DNA from 3 places in the Paraburkholderia sp. FW306-02-B genome. Region 1 is predicted to be linked to each of the others. Evidence: predicted binding sites of a transcription regulator. Region 1 holds the regulator's gene; each other region holds the start of a gene.
The links. Region 1 encodes sigma-54, which starts transcription at its own class of promoters, with help from an activator protein. Its sites were predicted from a motif close to TGGCANGNAANCTGCTTT; they were not measured.
Positions count from the first base shown of each region.

Region 2: a site for sigma-54 is predicted at 913-930, ahead of glnA (type I glutamate--ammonia ligase). Genes of this name have one in related genera too.
Region 3: a site for sigma-54 is predicted at 1,030-1,047, ahead of AC3WOG_RS13480 (ammonium transporter). Genes of this name have one in related genera too.

Region 1 covers NZ_JBYSXZ010000001.1:480,849-483,048, forward strand. Annotated here, with positions in the region: gene hpf (ribosome hibernation-promoting factor, HPF/YfiA family) at 1-103, opposite strand, end outside; gene AC3WOG_RS02165 (RNA polymerase factor sigma-54) at 273-1,790, opposite strand; gene lptB (LPS export ABC transporter ATP-binding protein) at 1,979-2,200, opposite strand, start outside.
Region 2 covers NZ_JBYSXZ010000001.1:1,528,516-1,530,715, forward strand. Annotated here, with positions in the region: gene AC3WOG_RS06720 (rhodanese-like domain-containing protein) at 158-622, opposite strand; gene glnA (type I glutamate--ammonia ligase) at 1,063-2,200, shown strand, end outside.
Region 3 covers NZ_JBYSXZ010000001.1:3,033,294-3,035,493, forward strand. Annotated here, with positions in the region: gene AC3WOG_RS13475 (sensor histidine kinase) at 1-668, opposite strand, end outside; gene AC3WOG_RS13480 (ammonium transporter) at 1,084-2,200, shown strand, end outside.

The sequences.
Region 1 (2,200 bases):
TGACCTGATCAAAATGTCTTAGCACCCTATCCAGTTTGGTGATCACGTATTCGCGCAACGCAGGCGTTACTTCGAGGTGGTGTCCACTGATCTGCAGATTCATAGTGCTTCTCCAAGCTAGATGCCGCTTGTTCCGCACAATGACGTAGGTCCGGTCGATCGTCGGCTTGCCTGAGTCGCCCCCCGGTGACTGACTTCTGGCAGGTCGCATCGGCCGGCCTGTCCGCCAACTGCGGAGCGGCCGGTAAATGCCCGCCGCGGGAGGCGACGGGCTACAGAGACTTGCGCAGGTTGACTGCCGGAATCTTGAGCGCTTCGCGGTACTTCGCAACGGTACGCCGTGCGACCACGAAGCCCTGTTCCGCCAGCAGTTCGGCTATGCGGCTGTCTGAAAGAGGAGATTTCGGGTTTTCCGCTCCTATCAGTTGCTTGATGAGCGCGCGAATCGCCGTGGAGGAGGCCGCGCCGCCCGTGTCGGTTGAGACGTGTGACCCGAAGAAGTACTTAAATTCAAGCGTCCCGAATGGGGTCAGCATGTATTTACCGGTTGTCACACGCGAGACAGTCGACTCGTGTAGGCCCAGCGTATCAGCAATTTCCCGCAAAACCAAGGGGCGCATGGCAATTTCGCCGTGCACAAAAAAGCTCTTTTGACGTTCGACAATAGCTTGCGCGACCCTCAGGATCGTCTCGAACCGCTGCTGGATATTCTTGATCAGCCAGCGCGCTTCCTGCAGTTGCTGGCGCAACGATCCGCTGCCCGGATCGCCCCGGTTATTGCGCAGAATATTCGCGTAAAGATGGTTGATCCGCAGCTTCGGCACGACTTCCGGGTTCAGTTCCGCCTGCCAGCCCTGTGCCGTTTTGCGCACCATGATGTCCGGCACGACATAGTCCGCTTCCGCCTTGCCGTAGGCCGCGCCGGGAAACGGCTCGAGCGAGCGTATCAACAGATGCGCATCGCGCAGGTCGTCGTCGCTGGCCTTCAGATGTTTGCGCAGGCGCGTGAAATCGCGCGCCGCGAGCAGTTCCAGATGATGGGCAACGATGTCGAGCGCGAGCGTGCGGGTAGGCGAGCCGTCGAGCCTCAGCAGCTGTAGCTTGAGACATTCGGACGCGGAGCGCGCGCCGACACCCGCCGGGTCGAAACTATGCAGCAGCGCGAGTGCGGCGTTCAACTCGTCGAGGTCGACTTCGAGCTCTTCGGGCATGTCGGCCAGCACTTCGTCCAGCGTGGCGGTGAGGTAGCCGTCGTCGTCAAGCGATTCGATCAGGAAGGTGATCAGCGCGCGGTCGCGCTGGCCCGCCTGGGTAACGCGCAATTGCGCCATCAGGTGATCGCGCAGCGAGGTGCTCGATTCGTGGATTTGCAGCGGCGGCAGATCGTCGTCGTCCGACGCGTTGCCGGAGCGGCCGTAGTCGTCGAGATTCCATTGCGACGCGTCGCCGTTACCCTCTCCCGCGAGGCCGTTATATTCGTCGACGCCCTGCGGCTCGCCGTTCTCGGCGCGCTCGCTGCTGCTGGTGGACGAGGACGACGTATTGCCCCCCATCTGGTCGGGCGGCGCCGAGGAGTTGGGCGCCTGGGCGATCAGCGAGCCGTCGGCCGCCACGCGCAGGGGACTCGCGATCCAGTCGTCCTCGTTCTCGAGGAGCGGATTCTGCGAGATCGCCATTGCGACTTCCTGCTGCAGTTCGAGCGTAGACAGCTGAAGCAGCCGGATGGACTGCTGCAGTTGCGGGGTCAGCGCAAGATGCTGCGATAGGCGGAGTTGGAGGCTGGCTTTCATGGCAAGTTGAGATTCATTGTAGAGAGTTTGCCACGACCGCGATACCTTGCGACATTCGCAATAACGCGTGCGCCGGTTTTCGGCAGCGCCGGGCGCGGGACGGCCCAGGTCAAAAGTGCGGATGTGCGGCTGCCGCAAAGGGGCCGGCGGATGATGCGCGTTCGCTCCGCCGGCAATCCTTTGTGTACTTACATGCGGAAGTGTTCGCCCAGATAGACACGCCGCACGCTTTCATTTTCGATGATGTCGCTTGGCGCACCGGCAGCCAGCACGCTGCCGTCGCTGATGATGTATGCGTGATCGCAGATGCCGAGCGTTTCGCGCACGTTGTGGTCGGTGATGAGCACGCCGATATTGCGCTGTTTCAGGAACTTGACGATCTTCTGGATTTCCAGAACCGCTATCGGATC
Region 2 (2,200 bases), 1.0 Mb from region 1:
CAAACCTCGGGCGCGCTCGCGCCCACGCCTGACCAACGGCTCAAACGGCAAGACTCGACGCATCATCGGCCTGTCAAATCCAGCGCCGACGATGCGTACTTACACCGCGCGAACCACGCGCCGTCAAAAGCGATTCTGACGGACGCGCATCTTCTCTTTAGGCGCCAATCCACGGCAAGCCGCGAAAACACCAGCCCGACACCGTCTTCCGATGCCCTTGGCCGTCCTTGTCGCCTTCGAAGCCTTCCAGCAGGTCGTACGCCTTCGTGAAGCCAACTTGGGTGGCGGCGATCGCGGCGAGCTTGGAGCGCGCGGCGCTGCGGCACAGAAACAGCACCGGCGTATCGGGCGAGGCCGCCTGGCTCAGTTGATCGAGGAATTCCCGGTTCGGCACGGCGCCCGGGTAGCGCGTCCATTCGATATGCACGTATTGACCGTCGCCAATCACCGGCCGGCCAACCCAATCGAGTTCGGCGCGGGTGCGCACGTCGACGAGACGCGTGCGCGGATCGAGTTGCAGCAGTTCGAACGCCTCCGCGGGCGACACCGCGCCCGCGTAGGGCAGCTGGCTCTCGGTGCGGCGTTTTTCCGCCTGGGCGTACAACTGTTCGAGCGTGCTCATGAGCGCAAATCTCCTTCCGTCCAAATGACCATTCTAGCGCGCGGCGTGCGGCGCGGATGCCGCCCACAGTCAGAGTCAGGGATGCGCACACGGCTGCCCATGAAATGCCCCTGACTGGTGCAAATCATTGAAAATGCACCAAAATAAAGACTAACTCGGCCTTCGCATTTGCGGTGGCACTTATTTGGTGCATTGTTCCGTTCAAAGATATCGGGGCTGCATGTCATTCGGTGCGTGCATTCCCCGCAAACGCGCGCACAATATGGTTCTGCGCCTGCTTGGCGCATACATGGCACAGAAGCTGCTTTATTGGTCCCGATCGATTTGTCCCAGCAAATCTTTATGTCCGCCTTCAACGATCCGGGGTGGACGCGCCGGGACGGGTCAGCTAGATTGGGCGGCGGCTGAACCCGCCGAATTCGTTAATCAGGAGATAGGTTATGAGTAAATCCGTGGCCGACGTCGTTCAACTCGTCAAAGACGAAGACGTCAAGTTTGTCGACTTCCGTTTCACCGACACGCGCGGCAAGGAGCAACACGTTTCGGTGCCGGTGTCGGCATTCGATGAAGACAAGTTCGAAAGCGGCCATGCGTTTGACGGTTCGTCGATTGCCGGCTGGAAGGGCATCGAGGCATCGGATATGTTGCTGATCCCGGACGCGAACACGGCCTTCATCGACCCGTTCTACGAAGAGTCGACCCTCGTCCTGACCTGCGACGTCGTCGAACCGGCTGACGGCAAGGGCTATGAACGCGACCCGCGTTCGCTGGCAAAGCGCGCTGAAGCGTATCTGAAGAGCACCGGCCTCGGCGACACGGCCTACTTCGGTCCGGAACCGGAATTCTTCATTTTCGACTCGGTCCAGTGGAACACGGATCAGTCGGGCTGCTTCATCAAGATCGGTTCGGAAGAAGCACCGTGGTCGTCGGCGAAGGAATTCGAAGGCGGCAACACCGGCCACCGTCCGGGCACGAAGGGCGGCTACTTCCCGGTCGCTCCGGTCGACACGTTCCAGGACATCCGTTCGGAAATGTGTCTGTTGCTCGAACAGATCGGCATCCCGGTCGAAGTGCACCACCACGAAGTCGCGGGCCAGGGCCAGAACGAAATCGGCACGAAGTTCTCGACGCTGGTGCAACGCGCCGACTGGCTGCAGCAACTGAAGTACATCGTCCACAACGTCGCGCACACGTACGGCAAGACGGCAACGTTCATGCCGAAGCCGGTGGTCGGCGATAACGGTTCGGGCATGCACGTTCACCAGTCGATCTGGAAGGACGGCCAGAACCTGTTCGCAGGCAACGGTTACGCAGGTCTGTCGGAATTCGCGCTGTTCTACATCGGCGGCATCATCAAGCATGCTCGCGCGCTGAACGCGATCACGAACCCGTCGACGAACTCGTACAAGCGCCTCGTGCCGCACTTCGAAGCACCGGTGAAGCTGGCTTACTCGGCACGCAACCGTTCGGCATCGATCCGCATTCCGCACGTGTCGAACCCGAAGGGCCGTCGTATCGAAACGCGTTTCCCGGATCCGATGGCGAATCCGTACCTGTGCTTCTCCGCGCTGATGATGG
Region 3 (2,200 bases), 2.6 Mb from region 1:
TCATTTCCCGCAAGGCGCCCGGCGTTGTCGGACAGCAGCGCGAGACGGCCGCGCACGCCGCGCGTAAAGAGCCAGACCGCGAGCGCGACAAACAGCAAGGAGCCGAACACCGCGGCGACCACCAGTATCTGCTGCCGTTCGCGCGCGGCGTCGGCGGCATTCGAGCGCTCCGTGTCGAGGCGCCGCTCTTCGGTCTGGAACGCCACAACCTGCTGGCGGAAACGATCGAGCACGTCGGCCGCCGCGAGATCGCGGAACCGCTCGACGACATCGCGCCGCCGCCCCGAACGCAGCATGTCCTGCATGCGATCCGACCACTGGCGATACGCCTGTACAGCCTGGCGCAGCTGAACCACGCGCTCGACTTGCGCCGGGTTGTCGGCAACCAGTTCGGCCAGTTGATCGATGCGCCGGTCGACGTCCATCCACAGCGTGACAGGTGTGGCGAAGCGGATATCGCCGACGAGCACCGCACCACGCAGACGCACCGATTCGTCGAGCACCGGTTCGAGAATCGCGGTGGTCTGGCGCAGCACTTCTTCGCTATGGACGGCCCATTGCTCCGCTTGCGTCGCATCCGCCTGCGCCTTGACCAGTCCGGACAGGAGCGCCAGTTCGAAGAGGGCCGGAATCGCGATCAGCAGCAAGCCTTTGGTGGTCAGTCTCATGCGTGCGCATTGGAGTTCGGTGGCCCGGCAGCTGATGCGCGGGGACGGCACATTATGTCGGCGTTTTAACGCGAAGACAAAGGCAGAGCGCGGCGTGACGGCGGTTCTTCAAGTAATGGTGGAGACCGTGCTCCGAAAATGAGCATTCTCGCCTTCAGGAATTTGAATTAAAACGTAAATCAAATCGAATAAATTGCCCAAACTTGGATCATTCTGACCACCACGATACCGATATGCACTTTTATTGTGCTTAATTTGTGATTAAAGGCGCTTACCGTGCAGCCGGCAGCACAGTGTAGCAGCCACAACAAAGCGCATTCCGGTGCAGTTTTGCACCGAATCGACGCTTCAGGCACAAGTTTGGCCCGCTTCTTGCATTCACTGCCCGCTTTTTTGGCATAAACGGGACACATCGATGGAAAGTTTGAAAACCGGCACCGATACCCTCTTCCTGTTGTTGGGCGCCGCAATGGTGCTCGCCATGCATGCGGGCTTCGCGTTTCTCGAACTCGGTACGGTACGCAAAAAGAACCAGGTCAACGCGCTGGTCAAGATTCTGGTGGACTTCTCGGTCTCGACGATCGCGTATTTCTTCATCGGCTACACCATCGCCTACGGCGTGCAGTTTTTCGGCGGCGCCGAGTCGCTGGCCGCGCACAACGGCTATGCGCTGGTGCGCTTCTTTTTCCTGCTGACCTTCGCCGCGGCGATTCCGGCGATCGTTTCGGGCGGCATCGCCGAGCGCTCGAAATTCAACCCACAACTATTCGCGACCTTCGTGCTGGTCGGCTTCATCTACCCGTTCTTCGAAGGGATCGCGTGGAACGGCCGCTTCGGCATCCAGACGTGGCTTACCCAATTGTTCGGCGTGCCGTTTCACGACTTCGCGGGCTCCGTGGTGGTGCATGCGTTCGGCGGCTGGGTCGCGTTGCCGGCCGTGCTGCTGCTCGGCGCGCGCCACGGCCGCTATCACCGCGACGGCGGCATCGCCGCGCATCCGCCGTCGAATATCCCGTTCCTGGCGCTGGGCGCATGGGTGCTGGCGGTCGGCTGGTTCGGTTTCAACGTGATGAGCGCGCAGACCATCGACAAGATCAGCGGTCTGGTCGCGGTCAATTCGCTGATGGCGATGGTCGGCGGCACGCTGACGGCGTGGCTCGCGGGCCGCAACGACCCCGGCTTCACGTACAACGGGCCGCTCGCCGGGCTGGTCGCGGTATGCGCCGGCTCCGATGTGATGCATCCGCTCGGCGCGCTGGTGACCGGCGGCATCGCCGGCGTGCTGTTCGTCTACATGTTCACCTGCGTGCAGAACCGCTGGCGCGTCGACGACGTGCTCGGCGTGTGGCCGCTGCACGGCCTGTGCGGCGCGTGGGGCGGGCTGGCGGCGGGCATCTTCGGCTTGCACGCGCTCGGCGGGCTGGGCGGCGTGTCGTTCGGCGCGCAACTGATCGGCACGCTGGGCGGCATCGCGGTCGCGTCGCTCGGCGGCACGCTCGTGTACGGCGCGATTCGCCTGACGGTGGGCCTGC